3 regions of the Rhizobium ruizarguesonis genome follow, and region 3 is predicted to be linked to each of the others. Evidence: riboswitches for the same ligand, from Rfam matches in the RefSeq annotation. Region 3 holds a riboswitch; each other region holds the start of a gene.

Region 1 (4,927 bases), on a different replicon from region 3:
GGCGTGGTGATGCGCGACAGCATGGCGAGGGCGGTCGGAATGGCGGCGAGGCGGATGTGGCCGGAAAGACCGCGGCGCGCGGCGCGCATCTCCTCGCGCATGGTGCGGGCATCGCCGACGATGCGTCGGGCCCATTCGAGCACGCGCTGCCCCTCAGGCGTCAGCCCCTGGAACCGCGAACCGCGCTGCACCAGCATGACGCCAAGCTGATCCTCGAGCTGCCGGATGGCAGCCGAAAGCGTTGGCTGCGAGATCCCGCACTCCTCCGCGGCGCGGCCAAAATGCTTTTCATTGGCAAGGGCGATGAAGAATTCCAGCTTGTCGATCATCCGGTCTCCCGATCCGGCATGACATCATCCGGGTCAGTTCATCTTTGACGCAGCAGCTGTGCTCCGCAAGGGCGGTCGCTAACTGTTTTCTGCAGCCGGAAAAAGATCGAACAGCGATTCGAGGAAGGCAAGCACGCTGACATTGCCGATGCTGTAATAGACCAGCCGGCCCTGACGGCGCGTATGGACCAGGCCTTCGAGCCTTAACCGCGCCAGTTGCTGCGAGACCATTGCCTGCTGTATGCCGAGGATATTTTCGATTTCACTCACCGTCCGCTCCTCATTCGCCAGTATGCAGAGAATCAGAAGTCGGGTCTGGTGCGCTAGCGCTTTCAGCAGATCGCTCGCTTCGTGGGCTTTTCCAGCGAGTTTGTGCAATTCCTGGCCGGTCATCCCCGGCTCGGGTTTGGGCAACGGCATTCTGTATCTCGGAAGGGAGGCGATGAGGTAGATCAGCACAATAGCATATTCGCAAAAGCGAATTGGTCAAAAGTGATGAAATGCCAAAAAAGGTCCAAGCAAATCAGCAGATAAGCTGACCGCCGTTGATCTCGATCACCTGTCCAGTGATGTAGCCCGAGAGCGAGGGAGCCGCCAGGAACAGATAGGCGGGAGCGCAGTCCTCCGCCGTGCCGAGCCGCTGCAGGGGGATGGATTTTCTCGTCTGCTCAAGCTTTTCGCGGGAGGAATAGCGCTCATGGAATTCCGTCTCGATCGTTCCTGGCGACACGCAATTGACGCGGATTCCGTCCGGTGCAAGCTCGCGGGCAAGCGCCTTGGAATAGGTCGCAACGAAGGCTTTCGAGGCCGAATAGATCGAAGAACCGGGGCTGCCACCGGTCAGCGCCGAAATCGAAACCGTGTTGACGATGGCAGCGCCTTCAGCCGCCTTCAATGCCGGCAGCAGCGCCCGCGTCAGCGCCACTACCGATGTCTGGTTGAGCCGCACGACCGCCTCATATTCTGCGTCGGTGAGTGTGGCAGCGGGAAAACGACCAAGCATGGTGCCGGCATTGTTGACGAGCACATCGACCTTGTCGAAGAAGGCGAGAGCATCTTTAGCAAATTGCGCTGCCCCGCCGACTGCGGAGAAATCGGCATGCAGCAGCAGCGCCCGTCTTTCGGATTCAGCCGTCAGCAGGAAATCCGGCAGGTCGCGTCCCGGCTTTCGCCCGGTATGGACGATCACCTTCGCGCCGCAGTCCAGGAACTGCCGGGCCACTTCAAGGCCGATGCCGCGACCGGCGCCGGTCACGACCACATTGCGATTTTCGAATAGTCTGGGATGGAACACGAAGCCGTCCTCCTCGCGGACAGTGCCGCCGGTTGCGTCATTCGCCCTTAACATATGAGCGCGCCGACCGAAAGAAAGGCAGGCGTCGATCTTTCCGGAAGAGACTTGGTCTCTGCCTGGGGAGACTAAGGTCCCGCCCTGGAGAGACTGGTCTTCCCGAGCAGTTCCAGCCTTTTAGTTTTCGGTCTCCAGAAGCCGCGCGCCTGGCCCCTCTTTGCCAAGCCGGTCACAGGGATTGCGCAACGGACAGCTTTCGATCGACAGGCAGCCGCAGCCGATGCAGCCGGTCAGACGGTCGCGCAGCAGGCTAAGCCCCCTGATTCGCGCGTCGAGATCATCCTTCCAGCGCGCCGAAAGCGTCTGCCAGTCGCCGACGGTCGGCGTGCGTCCCTGCGGCAGAGACTCGAACGCCGCCTGGATTTCCGAAAGCGGAATGCCGACACGCTGCGCCACCTTGATGATGCCGAGCCGGCGAAGCACATCGCGCCCATAGCGCCGCTGATTGCCGCGGGAGCGAATGCTCGAGATCAGCCCCTTGGTCTCGTAAAAATGCAGCGCCGAGACGGCCAGGCCGCTGCGCTCCGCCACTTCACCGACCGTCAGGAGCTTGCCGAGCGGCGCTGCAGGAATTGTATCCATCGCCTCTTGACCTCAATATTAGTTGAGGTTTTATAACCCTTGCTCCCGCAATCGTAAAGTCCAATCGCAATAAGGAGCGACGCATGCAAACACCCACCAGGCTGGCTGTCATCTATGGGAGCACGAGAGAGGGCCGCATCTGCGACCGGGTGGTCAAATGGCTGACGCAGGAGCTCGTCCGCTTCCCGCAATTTGATATCGACATCATCGACCCGCTCGATTTCGCGCTGCCGGTCAACCGTGACATGACGCACCCCGAAATCGACAGGCTCGCCGGGCGACTTGGCATGGCCGACGCCTTCATCATCGTCACGCCGGAATACAATCACAGCTTCACCGCCTCGTTGAAGTCGATCATCGATTTCTTCCTCGAGCCCTGGCAGGGCAAGCCGGTCGCCTTCGTTTCCTATGGCGGCATATCCGGCGGCCTGCGCGCCGTCGAACAGCTGCGGCTCGTCTTTGCCGAACTCCACGCCGTCACGATCCGCGATTCGGTGAGCTTTGCCGCACCTTGGAACCGCTTCGACCCGGACGGGCGGCTCGACAATCCCGCCGATGCACTGCGTTTGCTCGATCGGATGATGGCGAGGCTGGAATGGTGGACGCGGGCACTCGTCACTGCCCGCAGCGATCGTCCCTATGCCGGAATAGAGCGCCGCGCGTCTTTTAGACCCGCTAAGGACGCTCTATCACTTTGAATCTGCGCATAATCCTTTCCGAAAATCGATTCCGATTTTCGGGGTTATGCGCTAGCCGCCTGAGGCAGGAAGCTCCGGTTCCGTTCCCGGCAGGTACGGAACCATTGGGAACACCCGGGCAGGACCTCCGTCCGGGTGTTTTCCGTCACCTCAGCTTCATTCCGACCGCGCGGACGGGTTCGCAATTTTGCTGTTGCGGGGAGAAAACCCCGGTGATAGTTTCCGCGCAAATAACAGGGGAGCTCCGTATCGCCGGGGCTGAGATGTGAGGTGCAAACCTCTGGACCCTTCAAAGCTGATCTGGGTAATGCCAGCGGAGCGAGGTTCAGATGTTCTCAGGCGCACAAGTGTCACTCTATCCCATGTCCGGCAATTTCGTCGGCATCATTCTCGATGCCGTCAAGGCGCTCGATCCCTATCGCGACCGACTGCGCATCGAGACCGATGACATCTCCACACTGCTGGTCGGCCCGCCTGACATCCTCTTCGCCGCCATGCACGATCTTTTCGTCGCCGCCGCAAGGACCGGCGAGCATTGCGTGCTGTCCGCCGCGGTTTCACGCGGCTGCCCCGGCGAGCCCGACGACGCCATCTGCGGCGTCAACCCTTCCCCCGGCCAGGCGGAGCCGCTTGCCGAGCGCATAAGAGCCGCACTTGCCGCCGTTGACATCACCACCGAGAGCGGACAGCCGACCGCTGCGCAATTCTCGCTCTACGTCATGGGCACCGGTACCCATATGGACGAGATCTATGGCTGCATCGACTTCCTGAAGCGCTCCGGCACTTTCGACCGCGCCAAGAATTTCTGCACCAGGCTTTCTGGTGATGCCGGCGCGGTCTTCGCCACCATTCGTGAGGCCTTCTTTCGCTTCGGCGACCCCGAAGGGCATGTGACCCTCGACATCACGGTGTCGGCCAATACATCGCCGCACGTATTTTCAGACGCGCAAAGGACGCTGTAGCACCTTAAATTTGCTGCATAATTCCTTAAATCGATTCCGATTTAAGGAATTATGCAGCAGCCGACGAAAGCTTGAAATCGAACGCTGATGACACTGTCAAAACCATCGGATCCGCGCCTTGCCGCGCTCCGCGCCGCTCTCTACCGGGGCATACCCGCCTTGCTTGCCGGCTGCGTTTTTTTGGCGGCGTGGGAACTCTATGTCGATCTTTCCGGCATCAAACCATCCATCCTGCCGGCGCCTTCGCGCATCGTCGTCCAGGGCTGGCTGAACCGCGAGGCGCTGATCGCCAACACCTGGCCGACGCTCGGCGCGACACTCGGAGGTTTCGCCCTCTCGCTTGCCTTCGCCTTCGCCGCCTCGATCCTCATGGATTTCGTGCCCTTCATGCGCCGGGCATTGCTGCCGATCTTCATCACCAGCCAGACCCTGCCGCTGGTGGCGATCGCGCCCCTCGTCGTCCTCTGGTTCGGTTTCGGCCTGTTGCCGAAGATCCTGCTTGTGGCGCTCGTCACCTTCTTCCCACTGCTCGTCGCCTTGCTGCAGGGCTATGAATCGACCGACCGTGACATCACCGAATTGCTGAATTCGATGAAGGCGAGCCGCTGGCGCATTTTCCGCCTGGCACGGCTTCCCTCCTCGCTGCCCTATTTCTTCGCCGGTCTGCGGATCTCGATCACCTATGCCGTCGTCGGCGCGATCTTTGCCGAATATGCCGGCGCCGCCCGCGGCCTCGGCATCTATATCCTCAACGCAAAGAACAATTTCCGTCCAGATCTCGTGCTCGCCGCCGTCATCGTCAGCGCCGTGCTGACACTCTGCCTCTTCGGAGCGACACTGATGATCCAGCGCCTCATCATGCCCTGGCAACCATCCGGGGAGCGGCGCCGATGAACGGTGGAATGGTTGAATTGCGCAACATCTCGAAGTCCTTCGACGGCATGAAGGTGCTCGGCGATATTTCGCTCGCTGTCGCAAGCGGCGAGTTCGTCTCGATCGTCGGCC
Region 2 (4,927 bases), on a different replicon from region 3:
GCGAGATCGTCGACCAGCCGAACTGGGTGGTTTCCTTCTACTTCCCGAGGATCGTGTTCGCGTGAACGAAGCCATGCCCGCCGCAGCACCGGTGCTCAGCCTTCGCAATCTGAGCGTCGATGCCCGCACACCCGAAGGCCGCAAGCCGGTGCTGCAGGATGTCAGCTTCGCGCTTGCAAGCGGCGAAACGCTCTGCATTGCCGGCGAATCCGGTTCCGGCAAGTCGGTCACCTCGCTGTCGATCATGGGGCTCTTGCCGAAGGCCTCGCTGAAGGTCGCCTCCGGCAGCGTGCTGCTTGGCGAGCGCGACCTGCTCAGGCTTTCCGACCGGGCGATGCGCAGCGTGCGCGGCGGCGATATCGCCATGGTGTTCCAGGAGCCGATGACCTCGCTGAACCCGGTCATGTCGGTCGGCAACCAGCTGACCGAGGCAATCCGCGCGCACCAGGGCAGCGACAATGCCGAGGCGGTGGCACTGAAGATGCTCGATGCCGTGCAGATCACCGAGCCGGCCCGGCGGCTGAAGCAATATCCGCACGAGCTTTCCGGCGGCATGCGCCAGCGGGTGATGATCGCCATGGCGCTCTCCTGCCGGCCGAAGGTGCTGATTGCCGACGAGCCGACGACGGCACTCGACGTCACCGTGCAGGCGCAAATCCTCAGGCTGATGCGCGAGTTGAAGCGCGAATTCGGCGCCTCGATCATCCTGATCACTCACGACATGGGCGTTGTCGCCGAAATGGCCGATCGCGTCGTCATCATGCAGAATGGCAGGATCGTCGAGCAGGGAACGGCGCTCGCCGTCTTCCAGCGGCCGAAGGAAGCCTATACGCAGCAATTGCTGGCCGCCGTCCCGCGGCTCGGCGCGCTTGCCGGCACCGATCATCCACCGCGCATCACGCAGCGCGCCGTCGAGACGCTGCATCCGGACCGCACGCCGGTTCTGAACGTGCGCGACCTCACCGTCACCTATGGCAATGCCGCAAGCCGGTTTTTCAAGGGCAAGCCGCCGGTTGCAGCCGTAGACGGCGTCTCCTTCGATATCCTGCCGGGTGAAACGCTAGGTCTCGTCGGCGAAAGCGGCTCGGGCAAATCGACGACAGGCAAGGCCGTGCTCGGCCTCATCCCCTTCAAGGGCAATGTCCTGATCGACGGCCGCAATATCGCCGGCCTCAGCCAGCGCGAGATGCGGCCCGTGCGCCGCTCGGCGCAGATGATCTTCCAGGATCCCTATGCCTCGCTCGACCCGCGCATGGCCGTCGGCAAGGCGATCGGCGAACCGATGCTCATCCACGGCATCGGCAACCACAGCGAACGGCAAGACCGCGTCGCCGAACTGCTGCGCCGGGTCGGCCTGACGCCTGATGCAGCGACGCGCTATCCGCACGAGTTTTCAGGCGGCCAGCGCCAGCGCATCTGCATCGCCCGGGCGCTGGCACTGGAGCCAAAGCTGATCGTCGCCGACGAGAGCGTCGCAGCGCTTGACGTCTCCGTCCGCGCCCGGGTGCTCGACCTGCTGCTCGAACTGCAGGAAACCATGGGGCTCGCTTATCTCTTCATCTCCCACGACATGGCCGTCGTCGAGCGCATGTCCCACAACGTCGCCGTCATGCGCGCCGGCCGCATCATCGAAACCGGCACGCGGCGGGATATCTTCGAGAACCCGAGGGATGACTATACCCGCGCGCTGATCGCCGCGGTTCCGATCCCCGATCCGGAGGTCTATCGCGGCAGGGAAGCGCATGCGTGATTGAAGGTTTGAGACTGACTAGAATGTCGACGAGGAGCGCCTCGTCGGCTGACCGCGTTTCGTAAAAGAGACGCGCCGCCGCGCCGGTCGCAGGATTGTCATTTTCGAGGTGACATCAGCCCCGTTCTCTGCGAAAAAGAGCGCGATGAGAGACAGGGGCGTTCGTCGACCGACGGGCTGAGAAGCACCCTTCGAACCTGAACCGGATAATGCCGGCGGAGGGAGTCGCTCGGGGTCGCGGCACAGCCCGCACGAACCGCCCCGTGCCCGCCCCCGCCTGAAAGGGGCCACATGCAGACCAAGACCACACCAGGAGCGATGCTGAAGGCGATGCGCGAGAAGCCGCCGCTCGTTCAATGCATCACCAATTACGTCGCCATGAACATCGCCGCAAATGTTCTGCTTGCATCAGGCGCCTCGCCCGCCATGGTGCATGCCGCAGAAGAAGCCGGCGAGTTCGCCGGGATCGCCAGTGCGCTGACAATCAATATCGGCACGCTGTCGACGCAATGGATCGACGGCATGCAGGCGGCGGCGAAGGCGGCGACGTCAGCCGGCAAACCCTGGGTGCTCGATCCGGTCGCCCATTATGCCACTGCCTTCCGCCGCAACGCGGTCGCCGACCTCCTGGCGCTCCGTCCAGCCATCATCCGCGGCAACGCTTCCGAAATCATCGCGTTGGCCGGCGGAGAGAGCCGTGGCCAGGGGGTCGACAGCCGCGATCCGGTCGAACAGGCGGAAGGTTCGGCGCGATGGCTCGCTGAGCGTCAGCGGGCGGTCGTCGCCGTTACCGGCGCCGTCGATTTCGTCACCGACGGCGAGCGGGCCGTGCGCATCGAAGGCGGCTCGGCCTTGATGCCGCAAGTCACAGCACTCGGCTGCTCGCTCACCTGCCTCGTCGGCGCCTTTGCCGCGACGGCACCTGAGGATATCTTCGGCGCGACGGTTGCGGCACTTGCAACCTTTGCCATCGCCGGCGAGGAGGCAGCACTTGGGGCGGCCGGCCCCGGCTCCTTCTCCTGGCGCTTCCTCGATGCGCTGGCCGCGCTCGACGCCGAAACGCTTGACGCCAGGGCAAGGATATCGGCCGCATGAAGGCCTTCGACCTTTCGCTCTATCTCGTCCTTGACCCCGATCTCTGCGCCGGGATCGGCATGGTCGAAACCGCGCGCCTTGCCGTTGCCGGCGGCGCCACCATGGTGCAACTGCGCGACAAACATGCCGGCACCATCGGGATGATCGAGACCGGCCGTGCCTTGAAACAGGCGCTGAATGGGACCGGCGCCCTTCTCATCGTCAACGACGATGTCGAGGCGGCAATCGCCATCGGCGCCGACGGGTTGCATATCGGCCAGGAGGACATGGATGCGATGAGAGCGCGGACGATGATCGGCCCCGACATGATCCTTGGCCTGTCGGTCGAGAACGAGGCGCTCGCCGGTGCCGTCGATCCTGATCTCATCGACTACACCGGCGTCGGGCCAGTGTTTGCGACGCCGACCAAGGCCGACCACAAGCAGCCGATCGGTTTTGACGGTCTTGCCAAGCTGGTGAAGGCCTCGCCAGTGCCGTCGGTCGCGATCGGCGGGCTCAAGGCGGATCATGTCGCCCAAGTGTTCGCCGCCGGCGCCAAGGGGCTTGCCGTCGTTTCCGCCATCTGCGGCACGCCCGACCCGGAAGCGGCCACGCGCCGCATCGCCGCAGAAATTCGAAAGGTCAGCGCATGATCCGCAACGTTCTCTCGATCGCCGGCTCCGATCCCTCGGGCGGCGCCGGCATCCAGGCCGATCTCAAGGCCTTTTCCGCCCGCGGCGTCTACGGCATGGCGGTGCTGACCGCGCTGACGGCGCAGAACACGCAAGGTGTCAGCGGCGTGCATCTGGTGCCGCCGCAATTCGTCGCCGACCAGATCAATGCCGTCTTTGCCGATGTCCGCGTCGATGCCGTCAAGATCGGCATGATCGCCAATGCCGGCATCGCCGATGCCGTTGCCGGTGCGCTGTCGGACCACCGCGACATTCCGATCGTCATCGATCCGGTCATGATCGCCAAGGGTGGAGCCGCCCTGCTTGCGCCCGAAGCGGTCGACGTATTGACCCGCCGGCTGCTGCCGCTTGCCACACTTCTGACCCCGAACCTGCCCGAAGCCGCCGCCCTGCTGCACCAGCCGGTGGCGACAAACCGCGCTGACATGGCGGCGCAGGCCGAGCGCCTGCGCGCACTTGGCCCGGTCGCGGTGCTGGTCAAGGGCGGCCATCTCGACAGCGACGAGAGCCCTGACGTGCTTGCCACGGCCGCCGGCCTGCACTGGTTCGAAGCCAGGCGCGTGCCGACCAAAAACACCCACGGCACCGGCTGCACGCTGTCCAGCGCGCTGGCGGCCGAACTCGCCAAGGGCGCTTCGGCGCAGGAGGCGGTCGCCATCGCGAAGGACTACCTCGCCGGCGCGGTCGCGGCTGCCGGAAGCCTCACCGTCGGCTCCGGCCACGGCCCGGTGCAGCATTTTCATGCGCTCTGGAAACACGGCATATAAGCGCTCGCTCAGCGAACATGCCGCCAATCGAAAACGGCCCGGCCTTCCCGGGCCGTTTTTGCGTTCGGCACCTACTTTGCGTTGAAACCGCGGCGACTGCGTCGGGTCGTCCCCTTGCCCCTTTGAAAAACCCTGTTGACAAGCCCGGCCAGATGGCCAAGTCTATGACACTAAAAGGGGATACATTCCGCAATAACGGAATAACTGGAGGAGTGACAGGTGCCAGACCTGCTTGTGAGCTTATACTCCACTGAGCTCGCCGACCTGAAACAGAAAGCCGACGATATCGGCATCACCATCCGTCCGGCCCTCCCCCCGGAACTGCATCTCATCGCCAACTGGGTTCGCGAACAGTTCAGCGAGAACTGGGCAAGCGAAGTCACAGTCGCCTTCTCCCGCCAGCCCGTTGCCTGCCTGATCGCCGTTGAAGGCGGCAAGCTCCTGGGCTTTGCCTGTTATGACACGACGGCGCGGGGCTTCTTCGGCCCGACCGGCGTCGACCCGCAAGCGCGCGGCAAGGGCATCGGGCTCGCCCTTTTTTCCGCCTGCCTTCAGACCATGAAGACGCTCGGCCACGCCTATGCCTTCATCGGCGATGCCGGCCCGGTCGATTTCTACGCCAAGACCGCAGCCGCAATCGCCAT
Region 3 (4,927 bases):
CAATCTCGATGCTGACGACTAGCCCCTCCTTCGCCGCTACGTTGGCTCGCGCGAACCCCAAGTTTTCTTTTTTGGTGCCTGATTTGATGATTTAAGTGCGCAGTCTTCAACAGCGCCAATGTCGAGCGTCTTTCACAGATGACACCACAATGATGCAAAGCCGACACATGCCATATTGTCCAATCTCTTCGTCAGCTCTCGCGTGATCGCGAGGCAACGTGACGCAGTTTTGGTAAGCTTCTATCTATTTCGTTTTGCGGTCCATTCATCGTTGTTTGTGAAGTCTCTCATTCTTGAAAGAATCGTCGTCGTGAATGAGAGAACCTCATCAATCCCCGGGTATTTTCAGGAGTATCGAACCCGATGGCAGGAGAGATTAACAAGAGCGGCGCCGCCGCAATGGACCGGGCAGTCGCTGAACTGGGCCGGTCGAGGCGGCAACTCTACACTCGCCCTCGCAGACCTCCTGGCTCCGGCGCAGACCTCTCCGGAGAGGTCGTTGGCGACGACATGTCATCTGCACTTGTCGATGCAATTTTATTTCATGACCATGTCCAATCGCTGGCCATAGATTGTGCAAATACACGAGGGGTAAAAACGATCATGGCCTGAATTCTCAACCGAATGCTGACGGCCGTACCCCTGCCATGGCGACCCTGTCAGCGTCAGCGTCCGACTCCTTGAATCGACGGTCGACTTCCGCGCGTTCCTCTCTGCGGCCGCGTTAAGTTCCGAGAAGAAGTGATGCATTGAGACAGCAAACTCTACAAATGCGATCGGCGACGACCGCGGGCGTTAGTGCACAGATCTGGAATTGAACGGATGGGGATCTTTGAAACGGCTGATCATGCCGAGGGTGCCTTGCGGCGGACGAATTTCGGGCGTGCGCAGTCAAGCATGCGATTGAGAACGGCGCAGCCGATGACGCCTTCGGTCTGCTGACCAGGCCGCGACCTCGCCCGCAGACGCCGCCCGATGATGGACTTTTATCGCCCGATTGCCGTTTCGACCAGCGAGCGTTTGCCGTAGCCGTTAGAGAGTTGCCATTTCATGCGGCCGCCAAAGACATGAAATGCGATATATATATATCGAAGTATATACAATAATATATTCCACAACTCACGGATTTCCTACAATAGAAAATGAGATCTGCCAAATTTGAAACGATATACTTTAAAATATATCCGGCACATCTGTTGCGTTGCTTGTCGTTTTCATCAAGTGTCCTGTTATGACGAGTTACGACAGTGCAACAGGAAGATTCTTTCCCATGAATGCCGAAATCTTGCCGGCGACGTCATCGTCGGGAGGCTTGCACAAGGAGCACGACGACATGGATCACCAAAAGAAATCAGACAAGCGCCTTGGCTATTCGCATCTGCGGCTGGCAACCATCGACGGCGTGTCGCTGCCTGGTCTACAATTGTCACTCGACCGGCAGGAGGGCTCTGCGTCGACGAAGAAGACCTTTTTCGAACAATTGCTCCTGGATTTTGCTTTCGGTTGCTACCTATTCTATCCGATCCAGCTGTATGAACATCCCGCAACGAGCGAGAGGACGACAAAGGCGCTAAACCGTTAAGTGAATTGGGAGAATTTGGACCGGCCGCCACGTTCCTCCTTTGAAATCCACGTCTATCAGGTTTCCATATTCCAGGATGGAAGCGCCGGCTCGGTCGCCAACGCTTGCAAACTCCAACAACAGGTCGGCGAGCGGATGGAGGATATCATGAACGACCTTGATGCGACGCAAGCAAAGGACGGCTCGGGCACACAGGCTTCAACAGGTGTGAACCAGCACGGCAGGAACATCGGAAGATGGTATGAAAGTCTATCGGGAACCCGACCGTTAAACGGTACCCGCAAGGCGCAGTTCAAATCTTGCTGCTGGCATCAAATACGCTGACAACGCGCGCTCGCCTGCCAAAATCAAGGAAATTTGACGCGCAGGGTTCGCCCATCAAATTTACTGCAGAAAGGATTCGTTCTCCGTGTCATTTTGTTCTTCGAAACGCATTCGCATCGCCGCACTTGCAGCGACTGCCATCGTCCTGGGCACCCAGATCGCAATTGCGCAAGAACCGTCTATAGGGTCTCAGTGGCTGAACTCGCCGACATCTCGAGTGGAAGCGCTTGCGGTCCTTCAGACCTTGAATGCCAATCTCCTGAGTAACGCCAGTGCTACGTTGACCCTTGATCGCTGGTGCGCCGCGCACAAGCTCGCACCGGAAGGTTCTAAGATTGTAGCTCAGCGTGTGGGCGGGCAAGACAAGCCCGCCGATGAGCACATCCGTGAACTTCTGACCGTCGGACCCGGTGAGCTGATCGCTTATCGCCGCGTCCGCCTGGTCTGCGGCGACCGCATCTTGTCGGAAGCCGACAATTGGTATGTACCCGCAAAATTAACTGCAGAGATGAATCAGGCTTTGAAGACCAGCGATATCGCGTTTGGCAGAGCCGTTCAGGCTCTTAATTTCACTCGCACAAACCTGTCTGCCATGTTGCTCTGGTCCCCTCTATCCGAAGGCTGGGACATGGAGGGCTTAACAGCGCATGAAACAAGTTCCCTCAGCCTGCCGCCGTTCCTGCTCGAACATCGTGCCATACTGAAACTTCGAGATGGCAAGCCGTTTAGCGCCTTGGTCGAAAGCTACACGGACAAAGTACTAGACTTTCCAGTTCCGCGCCTGCTTTCTCAATAGCGCTTCGGTACTCAGCATACTTGCTGAACTGCGCGGGATAAAAATCGACAGCCACGGCATGCGACAAGAGCGCCTGCCTTGCGGAAGCGTGCCGGTCGGGCGACTGACTTGTCGATTCGTTTGATCGCGGCGACCACGCACGGTAGCCTGAGTGTAACCTGACTCCAAGCCGTCGCAGATTGTCGCTTGACAGTCCCCTCGGCAAGCCTCTACCCTTTTTTGCATTCACCAGGGGGGTCCCGGCAAGGGGCTGAGATACTGCTATCGCGCGCAGTGACCCGTTGAACCTGATCCAGTTCATACTGGCGTAGGGACGGTGCAAGCGCTCGAGAGGTTTCGGATTCACGCGTGGAATCCGTGCCGGCGTCTTTCCATCATTCCGGCTGAGGACTGGGTCTCCAAACTCAAACTTGGAGCCTCAAACCATGAATATCGCCGCAAAGAATATCACCCCAACCGTCACCACCGGCCCCTTGCCGGCATCCAGGAAGATCTACATTCGCGGGGACATCCATCCCGACATTTGCGTGCCGATGCGCGAAATCAGCCTGCATCCGACATCGGGCGAGCCGCCCGTTGTCGTCTACGACTCCTCCGGCCCCTATACGATCGACGGCGCCGAGATCCGTATCGAACAGGGGCTGCCCTCACTGCGACGCGACTGGGTTCTCGCCCGCGGCGACGTCGAGGCCTATCAGGGCCATGTCCGTCCCGAAGACAACGGCTTTGCCAGCGGCGAAAGGCTGACGCCTGAATTCCCCGCGCTACGCCAGCCGCTGCGCGCAAAGGACGGCAAGGCCGTCACCCAGTTCGCCTATGCGCGCGCCGGTATCATCACGCCGGAAATGGAGTTCATCGCCATCCGCGAAAATCTCGGCCCCAAAGCGAGGGCCGAAGCCATGGTCCGCAGCGGCGAGAGCTTCGGCGCCCATATTCCCGACCATGTGACGGCGGAATTCGTCCGGCAGGAAGTGGCGGCGGGTCGGGCGATCATCCCCGCCAACATCAACCATCCGGAAGCCGAACCGATGATCATCGGCCGCAATTTTCTGGTGAAGATCAACGCCAATATCGGCAACTCCGCCGTCACCTCATCGATGGCGGAGGAGGTTGAGAAGATGGTCTGGGCGGCCCGCTGGGGCGCCGATACCGTCATGGATCTCTCCACCGGCCGCAACATCCACAACATCCGCGAATGGATCATCCGCAATTCGCCGGTGCCGATCGGTACCGTGCCGCTCTATCAGGCGCTGGAGAAGGTCGAGGGCATTGCCGAGAACCTGAGCTGGGAGGTGTATCGCGACACGTTGATCGAACAGGCCGAACAGGGCGTCGACTATTTCACCATCCATGCCGGCGTGCGGCTTCACTACATCCCGCTCACCGTCAACCGGGTGACCGGCATTGTCTCGCGCGGCGGTTCGATCATGGCGAAGTGGTGTCTCCGTCATCACCGCGAAAGCTTCCTCTACGAGCATTTCGAGGAGATCTGCGACATCTGCCGCGCCTATGACGTCTCCTTCTCGCTCGGCGATGGCCTGCGCCCCGGCTCGATCGCTGACGCGAATGATGCGGCGCAGTTCGCCGAACTGGAAACACTGGGAGAGCTGACCAAGGTCGCCTGGGCGAAAGACTGCCAGGTGATGATCGAAGGCCCCGGCCATGTGCCGATGCACAAGATCAAGGAGAACATGGACAAGCAGCTCGAAGTCTGCGGCGAGGCGCCTTTCTACACGCTCGGGCCGCTGACGACCGATATCGCGCCGGGTTACGATCACATCACCTCTGGGATAGGCGCAGCGATGATCGGCTGGTTCGGCACGGCGATGCTCTGCTACGTCACGCCCAAGGAGCATCTGGGGCTTCCCGACCGCAACGACGTGAAGGTAGGCGTCATCACCTACAAGATAGCGGCTCACGCCGCCGATCTCGCCAAGGGGCATCCGGCGGCACAGCTGCGCGATGACGCGCTCTCGCGTGCCCGTTTCGAATTCCGCTGGGAGGATCAGTTCAACCTCTCGCTGGACCCCGAAACCGCCCGCAGCTTCCACGACGAGACGCTGCCGAAGGAGGCGCACAAGGTCGCGCATTTCTGCTCCATGTGCGGACCGAAATTCTGCTCGATGCGCATCTCGCACGATATCCGCGCCGAAGCGCAGAAGGAGGGACTGGAGGCGATGGCGGCACGTTATCGCGAGGGCGGCGGCCTCTATATGCCGGTAGAA

Evidence for each region. Region 3 has a riboswitch for thiamine pyrophosphate ahead of thiC (phosphomethylpyrimidine synthase ThiC). Riboswitches for the same ligand answer to the same signal wherever they lie in the genome.
Region 1: it holds a riboswitch for thiamine pyrophosphate, as region 3 does, so the genes downstream of both, J3P73_RS22770 (YkoF family thiamine/hydroxymethylpyrimidine-binding protein) here and thiC (phosphomethylpyrimidine synthase ThiC) in region 3, are expected to answer to the same signal.
Region 2: it holds a riboswitch for thiamine pyrophosphate, as region 3 does, so the genes downstream of both, thiM (hydroxyethylthiazole kinase) here and thiC (phosphomethylpyrimidine synthase ThiC) in region 3, are expected to answer to the same signal.

What each region holds. Positions count from the first base shown of each region.
Region 1 is NZ_CP071678.1:4,655,667-4,660,593, forward strand. It holds gene J3P73_RS22745 (LysR family transcriptional regulator) at 1-329, opposite strand, end outside; gene J3P73_RS22750 (ArsR/SmtB family transcription factor) at 408-749, opposite strand; gene J3P73_RS22755 (SDR family NAD(P)-dependent oxidoreductase) at 853-1,623, opposite strand; gene soxR (redox-sensitive transcriptional activator SoxR) at 1,798-2,262, opposite strand; gene J3P73_RS22765 (NADPH-dependent FMN reductase) at 2,346-2,960, shown strand; TPP riboswitch at 3,186-3,299, shown strand; gene J3P73_RS22770 (YkoF family thiamine/hydroxymethylpyrimidine-binding protein) at 3,290-3,922, shown strand; gene J3P73_RS22775 (ABC transporter permease) at 4,010-4,816, shown strand; gene J3P73_RS22780 (ABC transporter ATP-binding protein) at 4,813-4,927, shown strand, end outside.
Region 2 is NZ_CP071680.1:482,304-487,230, reverse strand. It holds gene J3P73_RS30375 (acetamidase/formamidase family protein) at 1-65, shown strand, start outside; gene J3P73_RS30370 (ABC transporter ATP-binding protein) at 62-1,750, shown strand; TPP riboswitch at 1,895-1,991, shown strand; gene thiM (hydroxyethylthiazole kinase) at 2,042-2,845, shown strand; gene thiE (thiamine phosphate synthase) at 2,842-3,477, shown strand; gene thiD (bifunctional hydroxymethylpyrimidine kinase/phosphomethylpyrimidine kinase) at 3,474-4,283, shown strand; gene J3P73_RS30350 (GNAT family N-acetyltransferase) at 4,503-4,927, shown strand, end outside.
Region 3 is NZ_CP071682.1:432,161-437,087, forward strand. It holds partial or broken gene J3P73_RS36290 (IS5/IS1182 family transposase) at 846-1,058, opposite strand; gene J3P73_RS36295 (hypothetical protein) at 1,271-1,582, shown strand; gene J3P73_RS36300 (hypothetical protein) at 1,730-1,906, shown strand; gene J3P73_RS36305 (hypothetical protein) at 1,992-2,702, shown strand; TPP riboswitch at 2,923-3,034, shown strand; gene thiC (phosphomethylpyrimidine synthase ThiC) at 3,128-4,927, shown strand, end outside.